DNA from 2 places in the Pseudomonas viridiflava genome. Region 1 is predicted to be linked to the other one. Evidence: riboswitches for the same ligand, from Rfam matches in the RefSeq annotation. Region 1 holds a riboswitch; the other holds the start of a gene.

Region 1 (7,573 bases):
CGGTTCGGCCGGTTACGACCACAAGAAGATGGGCATCACTGCCAAGGGCGCGTGGGTTGGCGTGCAGCGTCACTTCCGTGAGCGTGATATCAACGTTCAGCAGGACAGCATCAGCGTGATCGGCATCGGCGACATGGCCGGTGACGTATTCGGTAACGGCCTGTTGATGTCCGACAAGCTGCAACTGGTCGCAGCCTTCAACCACCTGCACATTTTCATCGACCCGAATCCGGACCCGGCCACCAGCTTCGTCGAGCGTCAGCGTCTGTTCGACCTGCCGCGTTCGGCCTGGACCGACTACGACACCAGCATCATGTCTGCGGGCGGCGGTATTTTCCCGCGCAGCGCCAAGAGCATCGCCATCACCGAACAGATGAAGGCACGCTTTGACATCAAAGCCGACAAGCTGACCCCGACCGAACTGCTGCATGCGCTGCTCAAGGCGCCTGTGGACCTGTTGTGGAACGGCGGCATCGGCACGTACGTGAAGTCCAGCGAAGAGTCCCATGCGGACGTGGGCGACAAGGCCAACGACGCACTGCGTGTCGACGGCAACGAGCTGCGCTGCAAGGTGGTGGGCGAGGGCGGCAACCTGGGCATGACCCAGCTGGGCCGTGTCGAGTTCGGCCTCAATTGCGGCGCGACCAACACCGACTTCATCGACAACGCCGGTGGCGTGGACTGCTCCGACCACGAAGTGAACATCAAGATCCTGCTCAACGAAGTGGTGCAGGCTGGCGACATGACCGAGAAGCAGCGCAACCAGCTGCTTGAAAGCATGACCGACGAAGTCGGCCACCTGGTGCTGGGCAACAACTACAAGCAGACGCAGGCACTGTCGCTGGCCGCTCGCCGTGCCTACGACCGCATCGCTGAATACAAGCGTCTGATGAACGACCTGGAAGCCCGTGGCAAGCTGGACCGTGCCATCGAGTTCCTGCCGGCCGAAGACCAGATCGTCGAGCGCGTATCGGCCGGTCATGGCCTGAGCCGTGCCGAACTGTCGGTGCTGATCTCCTACAGCAAGATCGACCTCAAGGAAGCGTTGCTGGAATCCCGTGTCCCGGATGACGACTACCTGGCACGTGACATGGAAACCGCGTTCCCGCCATCGCTGAGCGCCAAGTTCTCCGTGGCCATGCGCGGTCACCGTCTGAAGCGCGAAATCGTCAGCACCCAGATCGCCAACGATCTGGTCAACCACATGGGTATCACGTTCGTGCAGCGACTCAAAGAGTCGACCGGCATGAGCGCTGCCAACGTGGCCGGTGCCTACGTGATCGTGCGTGACATCTTCCACCTCCCGCACTGGTTCCGTCAGATCGAAGCGCTGGACTACAAGGTGTCGGCAGAAATCCAGCTGTCGCTGATGGATGAGCTGATGCGTCTGGGCCGTCGTGCCACACGCTGGTTCCTGCGCAGCCGTCGCAACGAACTGGACGCCGGTCGTGACGTGGCGCACTTCGGTCCGCACATCGCCGCACTGGGTCTCAAGCTCGACGAGCTGCTGGAAGGTCCGACCCGTGAAGTCTGGCAGGCGCGTTATCAGGCCTATGTCGAAGCCGGTGTGCCGGAATTGCTGGCGCGCATGGTGGCAGGCACCACGCACTTGTACACGCTGCTGCCGATCATCGAAGCCTCCGACGTCACCGGGCAGAACGCTGCCGACGTGGCCAAGGTGTACTTCGCCGTAGGCAGTGCGCTGGACGTGACCTGGTACCTGCAGCAGATCAGCAGCCTGCCGGTGGAAAACAACTGGCAGGCCCTGGCCCGCGAAGCGTTCCGCGACGACATCGACTGGCAACAGCGGGCGATCACCGTATCGGTCCTGCAGATGCCGGATGGTCCATCGGACGTGGAAGAGCGCCTGGCGCTTTGGCTCGAACAGCACGCCCTCATGGTCGAGCGCTGGCGCGCCATGCTGGTCGAACTGCGTGCCGCCAGCGGCACCGACTACGCCATGTACGCCGTCGCCAACCGCGAGTTGCTGGACCTGGCCATGAGCGGACAAGCCATCACGGTGTGATGGTTTGACCGGCCGTTAACAAAAAACCCGCCTTGAGAGAGGCGGGTTTTTTGTATGGGTCTGAAACACGTTGTCGCAGCCGGGCGTGTTGTTCGCCCGTTCAGTTGATCAAGCGGCGGACAAGTGTTCGTAGAGGATGGTCGCGCCGACGAGCATCAGCACCACACCACCGACGATTTCGGCGCGCTTGCCGACAACCGTTCCCAGCGCACGACCCAGCATCACGCCAATGGTGACCATCACGGTTGTTGCCAGGCCTATCGCGGCAGCAGCTACCAGAATATTGACGTCCACGAATGCCAGGCCCACGCCGACTGCCAAGGCATCGATACTGGTTGCGAAAGCGGTGACTGCCAGGATCAGAAACGAGTGCTGACCGGGTTTTTCCTCTTCTTCATCGTCGTGTTTGAGCCCGTTGTAGATCATGTGCAAGCCCAGCGCGAGCAGCAGGGCAAAGGCGATCCAGTGATCCCAGCTTTCCACGAACCGGGTTGCAACCTGTCCGATGCTCCAGCCGATGATTGGCGTAATGGCCTCGATAACGCCGAAGATCAATCCTGTTCGCACGGCTTCGATAAAACGAGGCTTGTGAAGGCTGGCACCTTTACCCAAGGCAGCCGCAAAAGCGTCCGTCGACATGGCAAGAGCGAGGAAAATGAGGGAGATGGGATTCACGGTCAACATCCAGTCGGGCTATGAGTCAACGACGCGTCCACACGCCCGACTTTAGGCATGGATGCATCGTTGGTCTCGCCAACCAGAAGGTGTTCGCACCACGGCATGTTGCCGAGAATGTTGACGCGAACGCTCCATGACCGAAGTCCAGAGCAGGCTACTCCCCAACAAGGGAGGCCACTATAGACACATGAATGTGAAAAAGATATTAAACGGCAACGCGCTATTCAAGTGCTGACAGGCAAGCTGTGCCAGTTCGTAACAGGTCTTGACGGAACTCATGGGCGCCACTGACGTTCAGTTGCAAAGGCTGCTGTTGGTCGTTCGTGATGTTGGCGCCTATCCCGACCGGCAGAGCATTGTTATGTCGGCCGCTCGGTCTTTAAAGCCATGACGCCTCGACAGTCATTCAAAAGAGAGCAACTCATCATGCAGGCAGACGCACTTACCTGGGGTCAAGGCCCTCGCATTCTTGAAGTATTCCTTGAGCCCACGTGCCCGTTTTCGGTCAAGGCTTTTCGCAAGCTCGACAAGCTGCTGGAACAGGCTGGCGAGGACCGCCTCACGATCAAAATTCGTCTCCAGTCCCAACCGTGGCACATGTTTTCCGGCGTCATCGTGCGCTGCATCCTGGCCGCTTCGACCCTTGAAGGCGGCAAGAATAAGGCCAAGGCCGTGATGGCAGCCGTTGCTGCGCATCGCGCCGAATTCGAATTCGAGCACCACGCCAGCGGACCCAATCTCGACGCCACACCGAACGACATCATTGCCCGGCTGGAAGGCTACAGCGGCGTCCAGCTGGTCGAAGCGTTCGCGCAGCCCGAGCTTGAGCACGTCATCAAATGGCATTGCAAATACGCCCGGCAGAATGGCATTCATGTGTCCCCGACCTTTATGGTCGACGGTCTGGTGCAGCCTGCCATGAGCAGTGGCGATGCGATGGAGCAGTGGCTTTCGCAGCTTCAGCTCGATTGAAAGGCGCTTCATCGGGGTTTATTGGAAAAACTCTTGGCCCCAGCGACGCAACCGATCACTGCAACCGTGACGCCCAGCATGCCCAGGCTGACAGGTTCATCGAGCAATAGGGCGGCCAACGCCAGGCCGAAGAACGGTTGCAGCAGTTGAAGCTGACCGACCGCGGCAATGCCGCCCTGTGCCAGCCCTCGATACCAGAAAACGAAGCCGATCAGCATGCTGAAAACCGAGACGTAGAACAGGCTGCTCCAGGCCCCGACAGTTATTCCTGACAGCGAAGAGGGCGCTCTGATCAACGCCAGTGGCAACATCACGGGAAGGGCGATCACCAGTGCCCAACAAATGACCTGCCAGCCGCCCAAGTCTCTCGACAGTCTGGCACCTTCTGCATAACCCAGCCCGCAGACGATAATAGCCAGCAGCATCAGGCCGTCTCCTGTTGCTGATGTGCTGATGCCTTGAGACAGCGCAAACCCCACCACCATAGCGCTGCCCAGAATCGAGAACAGCCAGAACGCACGACCGGGGCGTTCACCGCCGCGCAGCACGCCGAAGACGGCGGTCGCCAATGGCAACAGACCAATGAAGACGATGGAGTGCGCCGAGGTGACGTGCTTCAGCGCCAGTGCGGTCAGCAACGGAAAACCCAGCACCACGCCAGTGGCGACGATGCACAGCGAAAACAGCTGATGCTTTGCCGGACGTTTTTCCCTGAGTGCCACAAGCATGCCGATTGCCAGCGCTGCTGCAATGGTCGCGCGGGCAAAGGTCAGGAACAGCGGATCGAATTCCATGACGGCAACTCGTGTGGCAGGTAACGAGCCGCTGAAGATCAACACACCGATCAGGCCGCTCAGCCATCCGCTGCCTTTTGTATGAGCGGTCTTATGGAGTGGGTTCAAAGCCTGTTCCATGGGTTCTTCTCACGGCTGTTCAATCGGTGGGGATTGAGTCATCGTAGGGCTGTGATTCAATACAATCAAAAAATCGTCATGGATACATTTACGATGCCTGTCGCGCGTTACAAATCGGTAGTCGATCAGCTGGCAGCGGATATTCGTGGCGGAAGACTGCTGCCGGGCACGCGTCTGTCTACCCATCGCAAGTTGGCGGCAGACCATGGGTTGGCGTTGGCGACAGCCACGCGAGTTTATGCTGAGCTCGAAGTCATGGGTTTGGTCAGCGGTGAGGTCGGGCGTGGCACCTTCGTGCGCGAAACTGCGCTTTCACCGGGGCTTGGCATTGATCAGAAGGCCGTAGCCGTCGGCATGATCGACTTCAATTTCAATTACCCGTCACTGCCCGGTCAGGCTGAGCTATTGCGAATGGCATTACGGCAGCTGGCTTTGTCAGGTGATCTGGATTCGTTGTTGCGTTATCAGCCTCATGCCGGACGTACGCATGAACGTGCCGCGGTTGCGCGACATTTGAGCGTACGGGGGCTGACGGTAGAATCCGAGCAGGTGCTGATCGTCAACGGCGCGCAACAGGGGCTCGCAGTTGCGTTGATGGCTTCGCTCAAGCCGGGTGATGTAATCGCTGCCGATGCGCTCACTTACTCCGGATTCAAGGTGCTGGCGCAGGCGCTGCATTTGGAAGTCGTGCCGATTCCTGCGGGGGTTGAAGGGCCTGATCTGGAGGCATTGGAATATTTGTGTAAGAGTCGTCGGATAAAGGCGCTGTACATGATGCCGACGCTGCACAATCCGCTCGGCTGGGTGATGAGTCTCGAGGTACGTGAACAGTTGGTGGTTTTAGCGAGAAAACACGACCTGCTGATCGTTGAAGACGCGGCGTATGCGTTCCTGGCTGACAACCCTCCAGTACCGCTGGCACAGCTTGCTCCAGAGCGGACGGTCTATGTGTCAGGGCTTTCCAAGAGCGTCGCTACCGGGTTGCGGGTAGGGTTCGTCGCCGCGCCTCTCGACAAAGTGTCCGCGATGGAGCGAACCATTCGTGCGACCACCTGGAACACGCCAGGCGTGCTGACAGCCATTGCGACCGGCTGGCTTGAAGACGGCACCGTCCTGAAACTCGAGGCAGAGAAACGACTCGACGCCGAGGCCCGACAAGCAGCGGCTCGCGAGGTGCTTGAAGGCATTGAGTTCGTCGGCCACCCCTCGTCCTATTTTCTCTGGCTCCCATTACCAGAGGATGCCCGCGCCGACCAGATCGCCTTGGCCTTGTTGCAGGAAAAGGTCGCTGTATCGACCGCCGAGCCTTTCTCGATATCCACCAGCACGCCGCATGCACTGCGACTGGCGCTGGGGTCGGTGAGCATGGATGAACTACGGGACGGGCTGGGTAGGGTGAAGCGAATTATCGAGGTTTATCTGTAGCCTTTATTATTTTGAGCATTCAGCCAATTCGTGTTTCGCGTCTGAGTCCCATGTGACGCGGAGCATCACGTGCTGCATGTCCACGCGGAGCGTTGGCACGATCAGTCTCAACCCATCACCGATCGTTCCTCACGCTCCAGCGTGGGAATGCCTCTCTGGACGCTCTGCGTCCGCTTTTTCTGCTTTATCGAAGGTATAAAAAAACCCCGCACAAGGCGGGGTTCTTTCAACGCTGTGTTTCGCTATTACGCTTGAACAACCGGGATGTTGGCGTTCGCTGCGGCTTCACGGAACTCGGCGATCTGATCGAAGCTCAGGTAGCGGTAAACGTCCGCTGCCATGGTGTCGATCTGTTGCGCGTAGCCCATGTACTCCTCGACGGTCGGCAGGCGACCCAGGATCGATGCGACGGACGCCAGCTCGGCCGAGGCCAGGTAGACGTTCGCGCCGTCACCCAGACGGTTCGGGAAGTTACGGGTCGACGTCGATACCACTGTCGAGTTCGGCTCTACGCGTGCCTGGTTACCCATGCACAGCGAGCAGCCCGGCATTTCCATGCGCGCGCCAGCCTTGCCGTAGATGCCGTAGTAGCCTTCTTCGGTCAACTGGTGAGCGTCCATCTTGGTCGGCGGCGAGAGCCACAGGCGTGTCGGCAACTGGCCCTTGACCTGATCCAGCAACTTGCCCGCAGCGCGGAAGTGGCCGATGTTGGTCATGCAGGAACCGATGAACACTTCGTCGATCTTCTCGCCCTGTACCGAAGACAGCAGGCGGGCATCGTCCGGGTCGTTCGGCGCGCAGAGCACAGGCTCTTTGACGTCGGCCAGATCGATCTCGATGATTTCAGCGTACTCGGCGTCCTTGTCGGCTTCCAGCAGCTCTGGGTTGGCAACCCAGGCTTCCATCGCCTGAGCACGACGCTCCAGGGTGCGCGGATCACCGTAACCCTGTTCGATCATCCAGCGCAGCAGCGTGATGTTCGAGTTCAGGTATTCGATGATCGGCTCTTTGGCCAGCTTGATGGTGCAACCGGCAGCCGAACGTTCGGCCGACGCGTCGGACAGCTCGAAAGCCTGCTCGATGCTCAGGTTGTCCAGACCTTCGATTTCCAGAATGCGGCCAGAGAACGCGTTCTTCTTGCCTTTCTTCTCTACGGTCAGCAGGCCAGCCTGAATTGCGTAGTAAGGAATGGCGTGAACCAGGTCGCGCAGGGTGATGCCAGGCTGCATCTTGCCCTTGAAGCGAACCAGGATCGACTCAGGCATGTCCAGCGGCATGACGCCAGTGGCGGCAGCAAACGCAACCAGACCGGAACCGGCCGGGAAGGAGATACCGATCGGGAAGCGGGTGTGCGAGTCACCACCGGTGCCGACGGTGTCCGGCAGCAGCATGCGGTTCAGCCAGCTGTGGATGATGCCGTCGCCCGGACGCAGGGAAACGCCGCCACGGGTCATGATGAAGTCAGGCAGCGTGTGGTGCGTCTTGACGTCGATCGGCTTCGGATAGGCCGCGGTGTGGCAGAAGGACTGCATGACCAGATCGGTCGAGAAGCCCAGGC
Region 2 (7,573 bases), 700 kb from region 1:
GTGAGGCAGACCTGATCGCTGGAGGTTCAGGCACTGCGATCCTGCGCCTTTCTCCAGAATGCCCGTTCGCCAATCCTGTTAAACTGCGCGCTTTTTCAGGAGCCATTCCATGGACCCGCGCAGTGAAGTGTTACTCCGTCAGGCCGAGCTGTTTCAGGGCTCGCTGTTGTTGGCCGGATTGCCTGCCGACGACCTGCTCGGGAAACTGCAGCAGGCCCGTGGCTGGTGCTGGCATGCCGGTGATCAGGCTGCGCTGGATGCACGCTTCGAAGGACGCACGCACTTTGGTGTCGAGGCGCCGGAAGAGCCATTCGAGGCCGCCGTGCTGTTCCTGCCCAAGGCCCGCGACCTGACCGATTACCTGCTCAACGCACTGGCCTCGCGCCTTCAGGGTCGCGAGCTGTTTCTGGTCGGTGAAAAACGCGGCGGTATCGAAGCCGCCGCTCGGCAACTGAGTCCGTTCGGGCGTGCTCGCAAGCTGGACAGCGCGCGTCACTGTCAGCTCTGGCAGGTCACCGTCGAGACAGCTCCGCAGGCAGTCAGCCTGGAAAGCCTCGCCAAGCCTTATCAGATTGACCTGCAGGACGGCCCGCTCACCGTCATCAGCCTCCCCGGCGTATTCAGCCACGGTCGTCTGGATCGAGGTTCAGCGCTTCTGTTGGAAAACATCGACAAGCTGCCAAGCGGCAATCTGCTGGACTTCGGCTGCGGCGCGGGCGTTCTCGGTGCTGCTGTGAAGCGCCGCTACCCGCACAACGAAGTCGTAATGCTGGATGTGGACGCATTCGCTACGGCCAGTTCGCGCCTGACGCTGGCGGCCAACGGTCTTGAGGCACAGGTTTTGACCGGTGACGGAATCGATGCGGCGCCCATGGGATTGAACACGATTTTGAGCAATCCGCCGTTTCATGTCGGTGTTCATACTGACTACATGGCCACCGAAAATCTGCTGAGAAAAGCACGCCAACATCTGAAATCAGGTGGCGAACTGCGCTTGGTCGCGAATAATTTCCTGCGCTATCAGCCACTGATCGAAGAGCATGTCGGGGCCTGCGAAGTCCGTGCCCAAGGCAATGGGTTCAAGATCTACAGCGCCAAACGTTCTTGAAATAAGAGCTTGCCGAAAGGATTCTGCAAGGGCAGAATCCGCTCCGTCCTAGGGGAGTAGTCTCCCACGAGCCTCACGCTCGTCCGGCACGTATCAACATACTTGGTCCTCAGACCATGGTGCGTGCGACCCAGAATCCGCTCAGACGGATCGGTGGTTTGACAAGACCTATGACACGAACACCTTACCCGGGGCGGGAAGGCTGTACGTGTCATAGCCGTGTCGACCCGCCCCTTAGGAAACCTGATGCTGGAATCACTCTTAATCCCTACCGCAGTCGTTGCGCTCGCCGAGATCGGTGACAAGACGCAATTGCTCGCGCTCATCCTCGCCGCACGCTTTCGCAAACCCTGGCCCATCATCGCCGGCATCGTCGCCGCGACCCTGGCCAACCATGCGGCCGCCGGCGCAGTAGGGGCCTGGTTCAGCAGCTTCCTTTCCGACGCAGTCCTGCACTGGATTCTGGCCGCAAGCTTCACCGCTACCGCGCTCTGGACTCTGGTTCCGGACAAGATGGACGATGACGAAGCCAGCACGGCACGTAAATTCGGCCCGTTCATGACTACCCTCATCACCTTCTTCATCGCTGAAATCGGCGACAAGACCCAGATCGCGACCGTCATGCTGGCCGCGCAGTATTCGCATCTGTGGCTGGTGATCATCGGCACCACGGTCGGCATGCTGATCGCCAACGTGCCGGTGGTGCTGGCGGGTAATTTCGCAGCAGACAAACTGCCGCTGACCATGATTCGTCGACTGGCCGCCTGTGCCTTCTTCGTACTGGCGCTGGTCGCGGTGTACAAGGCCATGCAGGTCAGTGGCTGGGTTTGATATTTGACGGGATCAGGCGCGTTGCAGGTTGTCAGGCAACGCGCCGTTCATGGAGGTCGATCAGGACTTGGGAGCGCTCTGATACAGCGGCATCACCTTGGGAATCGCAGCCTGCAGAGAGGCAATGCGGTGTTCCGAAGCCGGGTGAGTGCTCATGAACTCAGGCTGGGAACCGCCCGAATTCTGAGTCATTTTCTGCCAGAGGGTGATCGCCGCGTTGGGGTTGTAACCGGCGCGCGCAGCCAACTCAAGGCCCAGTAGATCCGCTTCGTTTTCGTTGCTGCGGCTGTTGGGCAGGGTCATGCTGTAATTAACCGCGGTGTCGGCGAGCGCCATGGTGTCCTGACCCAGACCGAGCAAAGCGCCAGCGCCCTGTTTGGCCATTGCCACGCCGTAAGCCTTGGACATCGCTTCACGTCCGTGTTCACGCAAGGCATGGGCGATTTCATGGCCCATGACCGCAGCGATTTCGTCGTCGGTCAGCTTCAGGGTATCGATCAGGCCCGTGAAGAAAATGATCTTGCCGCCAGGACCGCAGTTGGCGTTCAGGTCATCGCTCTTGATCAGGTTCACTTCCCACTGCCATTGCGCCGAATCGGGACGCAGCTTCGGCGCCTGCGCGATCAGTCGTTTGGCAATCGCATTGACGCGCTTGGCGTCTGAACTGGTGGTGTCCAGCACGCCTTTGCTGCTCGCCTCGCCTACCGTCTGCTGGTAGGACTGGGCGTACATTTTGTTCACTTCATCCGTGGACAGCATGCTGAACATGTACTGCTTGCGCTCGACACCTACCGAATCACCGGTCGTGGTATTGACGGCCTGACACCCGCCGAGCAGTAACGCAGCGCTCAAGGCACAGAGGGCAAATGACTGACGCATGGGTGGATCTCCTTGTTCGTGAGGCGGTCATCCTAGGGCGTGAATACGCCCAGCGCCAGATACCAGCCAATTGCCATATTGGTACATGCCAGTGGTAAATGGTTCCTTGGGTATGCCAGGTGTGTATCAGGCGCGTGTCAGCTTATACACATTTATCAACTCAGCGGCGTCAGACACTCTGGCGCATTGAGCTTCGGGTCGTTCACCAGATTGGCCAGTGGCCGTTCACGCAGCGCGACCTGCGGGGCAGCCAGCAAGGCTTGCAGTTTGGGGAGCGGCGTATCGGGCGACAGCCAGGCTTTCTGACCTTCAGCATCCAGAATCAAGGGACGGCGCTGAGTGGCGGCGGCCTGAGTCACCACTGCGACACTCAGGTAGGTATGACCCTGAACCGGATAGGCTTCCCAGATCGCTGCAAAAAACAAGGCTGAGCCTTCCCCCGGAGTGAGCCAGAACGGACGCTTGCGCGAGGTGCCGCGCCATTCATAGAAGCCATTGGCGGGAAGCAGGCAGCGCCGCTGCTTGAAGGCTTCGCGAAACATGGGCTGTTCGGCCACGGTTTCAGCGCGTGCATGAGCCGGGGTTTTCGACAGATCCGTCAGCCAGGCCGGGGTCAGGCCCCAGCGGGCACGCACCAGTTCGATGTCGCCGCCCTCTTCGGCGGCGCGCATGATCAACACCCAGTCCGCCGGAGAAATATTCCACTGGGCCTGCTGGTCAGCCGGAAAACCGGGCAAGGCCGCGAAGGCGGGGGTCCAGCGAAACAGGGCATAACGTCCACACATGAGGGGTAATCGGACTCTTTAAAGACGGCGTTCAGCACACCAGTACATCGGGAAAACTGTCCGGCTCATCGCCACCGGACAAAGGCGAAGCGGCATTGTACGCAGTGATCAGTTCCCGTGCGCGCTCGACCTTGTCGTCGTCGACAGTGATCCACAGCAGGCCGAACACCGGCAACTCACCCATGCCACCCAGAAGATCACGGCCCGTGAGGCCCGCTTCGATCCCTTCACTGGCCAGCATGCCTTGCAGCAACTCGCCTTCCATGAGGTTTTCCGGCTCGTAGATTCTCTGCATCACTCGTTCTCGGTGCGTACATCCAGCGTCCATTGCTCGCCGTCGGTCTGGAGGTCGAATACGATCGGGCGGCAGCAGACCTGACAGTCTTCAATATACTGTTGATCACCGCCGGACAGATCCAGTAACGCTTCGACGGGCTCGCCGCAGTAAGGGCAGTCGTAACTCTGTAATTCCTGCATCGCGGTCTCCGGGATCAGTTGTGCGTATAATTGCGCCATTCTTTGAAGGTTGTCGTGAAAAACCTGCCTTCTTTTTACCCTATCCGATTCCAACAAGAGAGCATGATGGGCGAATTCGATGCCATCCGACCTTACAACGATTCAGAAGTCCCAGCCGTTCTGGCACGTCTGCTGAGTGATAAAGCCTTTCTCGCGATTCTGACCAAATTCCGTTTTCCTCGTCTGGCGCCTGCGTTCGGCTGGTTTCTGCAACCGACCCTGGCCCGCAAGCTGCGCCGTGAGTTCGCCGGTATCGATTCGGTCGCCACACTGCAGGACAAAGTCGAGTACTACGTCGACCACACCATCGAGCGCGCCACCGACGGCGTCACCTATACCGGCGTCGAGCAACTCAAGTCCGGCTGTGCCTATCTGTTTCTGGCCAACCACCGCGATATCGTGATGGACCCGGCGTTCGTCAACTACGCCGTGTACCACGCAGGCCTGCCGACGCCGCGCATTGCGATTGGCGACAACCTGCTGCAGAAGCCCTTTGTCAGCGACCTGATGCGCCTGAACAAGAGCTTTATCGTGCATCGCTCGATCATCGGGCGACGCGAGAAGATGGCGGCCTATCAGTTGCTGTCGGCGTACATCAATCACTCGATCACCAAGGACTGCCAGTCGATCTGGATTGCCCAGGCCGAAGGTCGCGCCAAGGACGGAGATGACCGTACCGAGTCGGCGATCCTCAAGATGTTTCACATGAGCCGCAAGGATGAGCCTTTCGGCGATGTGATTCGTTCGCTGAACCTGATTCCGGTGTCCATCAGCTACGAATACGATCCCTGTGATCAGGCCAAGGCGCGCGAGCTGTATATCCGCGCCACCACCGGCGTCTACACCAAGACGCCGGGTGAGGACGACGTGAGCATCGCACTGGGCATCACCGGCTATAAAGGTCGCGTGCACGTGAACTTCGCGCCGCCGATCACCGAGCATTTCGAAGACACCAAGCAACTGGCCATCGAAATGGACCGTCAGATCCTCGGCGGCTATCGCCTGTTCCCGGTGCATTACCTGGCGTACGCGCAGTGGACCCATGCCGACCCGGCCCTGAACGTGCCGCTGGCTGCCGACCTGTTCCCTGTCGATGAGCTCAATCGTGCAAAAGATGAATGGGAAAGCAGACTGGCAGGCGCGCCCGCCGAGCACCGTCCTTATCTGGTGCAGCAATATGCGATGCCCGTGCGTAATCAATATCGAGTCAAGGCAGGCCTGGCGCTTTGAATCGCCGGTGATCGTGCCAATTTGATAACGGCCGGACGCGGAGCGTCCTGGGAGGCATTCCCACGCAGAGCGTGGGAACGATCATCATCGTATTCCTCCAAGAGGACTTGCGTATAACGATGAGCGCAGAGCGTTGGAACGAGCGGAGGTCTCCAGGCACACTGATCGTGCCCATGCTCCGCGTGGGCATGCAGCCCGTGACGCTCTGCGTCACAAATAGTGAAGATTGCGCATTCAGTGAGCCAAGCCCACGGCTCGAATCATCCTGTAAGAAATTTCCCTCGCGCTGTCACCTAACCGTAACGCGCCCTCGGCATTGTGTGGCTCCTCAAGAAACGGACTTCCTTCCTTTTGGAGCTTGTCATGCTGCATGCAAAAAACCAGGATCGCCTTTATCTGATCGCGCAGAGCGATGAACAGCAGGAGCTGATCGATGCTTTGGCGTTCAATGTTCAGGACCGCCACTGGCTGGTCTACTGCGCTCTGGGCGGTCACGTTCATCATGATCTGCCGGACATGGACCAAGACACCGGCTTCAGCTTTCTGGACTTCTATCAGCAGGCAGCCTGATCCAGCCAGCGACCTGCAGATGTAAAAAAGCCCGGCCCTCTCATCGAGGGCCGGGCTTTTTATTCAGCGCTGATTTATTGCGACAGGGTCGAACCGATGGTCGGATCCTGGAAAACGCGAGTCAGCGCATCGCTCAGGACATCACTCACCAGCTTGGTGTTGGTTTCCTGGTTAGGCGCCATGCCGAAACGCTGGTCCAGCGACGCAGCATAACGACCGCTGTAGTTACGGCCGTTGTTGCGAACGTCGGCGCGGAAGGTCGAGCTAATGGTGGCTTCGGTCACGTACAAGCCTTCTTTAGGCGACTGATACTTGAGGTCTGCGAGGGTCACGGTCAACTGAGGTGCGTTGCCGCCACCCTGAGTCGGGGTGAAACCCAGCAGACGCACGGCGGCTTCAGCCTGAGCCTGCAGCTTGGGCACGATGTCGTTGCCGCTGACGCTGATCGAACTGGTCTCCGGGTACATGCCGCCGCGCGTGCCCAGCGTCGGTCCAGGACGACCGTCTACCACGCGCACGATGACCGGCTGACCGCGTCCGACAGGCGCGAGTTGTGCGTTCAGCTTGGGTTGCGGGCTGAGTTGTTGCGGGCTATGGGCACAGCCCACCAGGGTCAAACTGCTTACAGCAAGCAAACCGAACAAAAGGCGACGCAGCATGCTCATCTCTCCAAGGACCAGACACTAAATGTGCCGCAGTATAGCGGCGTGCAACACCGGCAAACCAGTGTCCGCCAACCGACAAGGCTGGGACCGTCATAAACCGTGGATGGTTCAGGTTCCCGAGATGTAATCAGGGCGTCATATCTGCGCGGCAGACTTGCCTTCACTGCCTCGACGCTCACTCACGAAAGGAGCTGCGCCATGAATCTTTTCTGGTCCCTCTTCACCGCACGCCCACAGCACCGCCACTACGCCCGCGTGGACCACGCCGGTATCTGCCGCGCGTTCAAGCACTGCGCCGAGCGTCCATCAGGACATGAGTGGGTCGAAGTGACCGAGCAGCGACTCAACTGGTTGAACCGGCCACTGCCCGCTAGCGCCCGTGTTGCGCAGCGTAACGTGCGAGCAACGCGCCGCCAGTTAATCACCGCCTGACCCGATCACGAATAAAAGTCACTTAAACCGATCAATTCCTGTCGTTTCATCGCTATAATCTCCCCCCGATTATAAGGACGTCTCCTGATCGGGCCTCGCAGCACTGCTAATCGCCGTATTAGCGCCTCCGTTCTGCCCACAGAGAGCCGCCCACACAGGTCATTGCACGCCGGTGTGCTCGATGAATGGTGCAGAATCGCTCGAATCCTATCGAACCTTTCTGGTCTGTCAGCGCCTCACCTTGTATGCAGCGATCTGCCAGAGCTGCTATCGCAGCCATTTTTGAGGTTTGGTTCGCGTTTCCAAAAGAACGTGAAAAACGGTTTCACTACTTCACAAGAGTGTGGCGAGCAAATGAATAGGTACGCGTTTGTAAATGCACCATCAGCGTCTGAACCGGCCCTTTCGAACAGGACTGACCGCGACTGCGCCTCCATTACCGGGGCCTGACGACGATCGTCAGGTTCAGGTCGCCTGCGTGACCCGTACCTTGACGATGGTCGAATGGCCGAGCGGGTTCAAACATGCGTTCATGCCTCATTGATGAACCTTGATCG

Evidence for each region. A riboswitch is a leader RNA that binds a small molecule or an ion and turns the genes downstream of it on or off. The one in region 1 is predicted to bind manganese.
Region 2: linked by a shared signal. The riboswitch ahead of CFBP1590_RS21795 (TMEM165/GDT1 family protein) and the one ahead of mntP (manganese efflux pump MntP) in region 1 are both predicted to bind manganese.

Annotation. Positions count from the first base shown of each region.
Region 1 covers NZ_LT855380.1:4,149,019-4,156,591, reverse strand. Annotated here, with positions in the region: gene CFBP1590_RS18570 (NAD-glutamate dehydrogenase) at 1-2,026, shown strand, start outside; gene mntP (manganese efflux pump MntP) at 2,135-2,701, opposite strand; yybP-ykoY riboswitch at 2,706-2,874, opposite strand; gene CFBP1590_RS18560 (DsbA family protein) at 3,131-3,676, shown strand; gene CFBP1590_RS18555 (DMT family transporter) at 3,685-4,590, opposite strand; gene CFBP1590_RS18550 (aminotransferase-like domain-containing protein) at 4,684-6,015, shown strand; gene acnB (bifunctional aconitate hydratase 2/2-methylisocitrate dehydratase) at 6,261-7,573, opposite strand, start outside.
Region 2 covers NZ_LT855380.1:4,847,416-4,854,988, forward strand. Annotated here, with positions in the region: gene CFBP1590_RS21790 (methyltransferase) at 110-1,108, shown strand; yybP-ykoY riboswitch at 1,147-1,285, shown strand; gene CFBP1590_RS21795 (TMEM165/GDT1 family protein) at 1,355-1,939, shown strand; gene CFBP1590_RS21800 (M48 family metallopeptidase) at 2,000-2,818, opposite strand; gene CFBP1590_RS21805 (SOS response-associated peptidase) at 2,974-3,603, opposite strand; gene CFBP1590_RS21810 (putative signal transducing protein) at 3,635-3,898, opposite strand; gene CFBP1590_RS21815 (CPXCG motif-containing cysteine-rich protein) at 3,898-4,080, opposite strand; gene CFBP1590_RS21820 (1-acyl-sn-glycerol-3-phosphate acyltransferase) at 4,186-5,349, shown strand; gene CFBP1590_RS21825 (hypothetical protein) at 5,713-5,919, shown strand; gene CFBP1590_RS21830 (YajG family lipoprotein) at 5,994-6,578, opposite strand; gene CFBP1590_RS21835 (hypothetical protein) at 6,783-7,016, shown strand.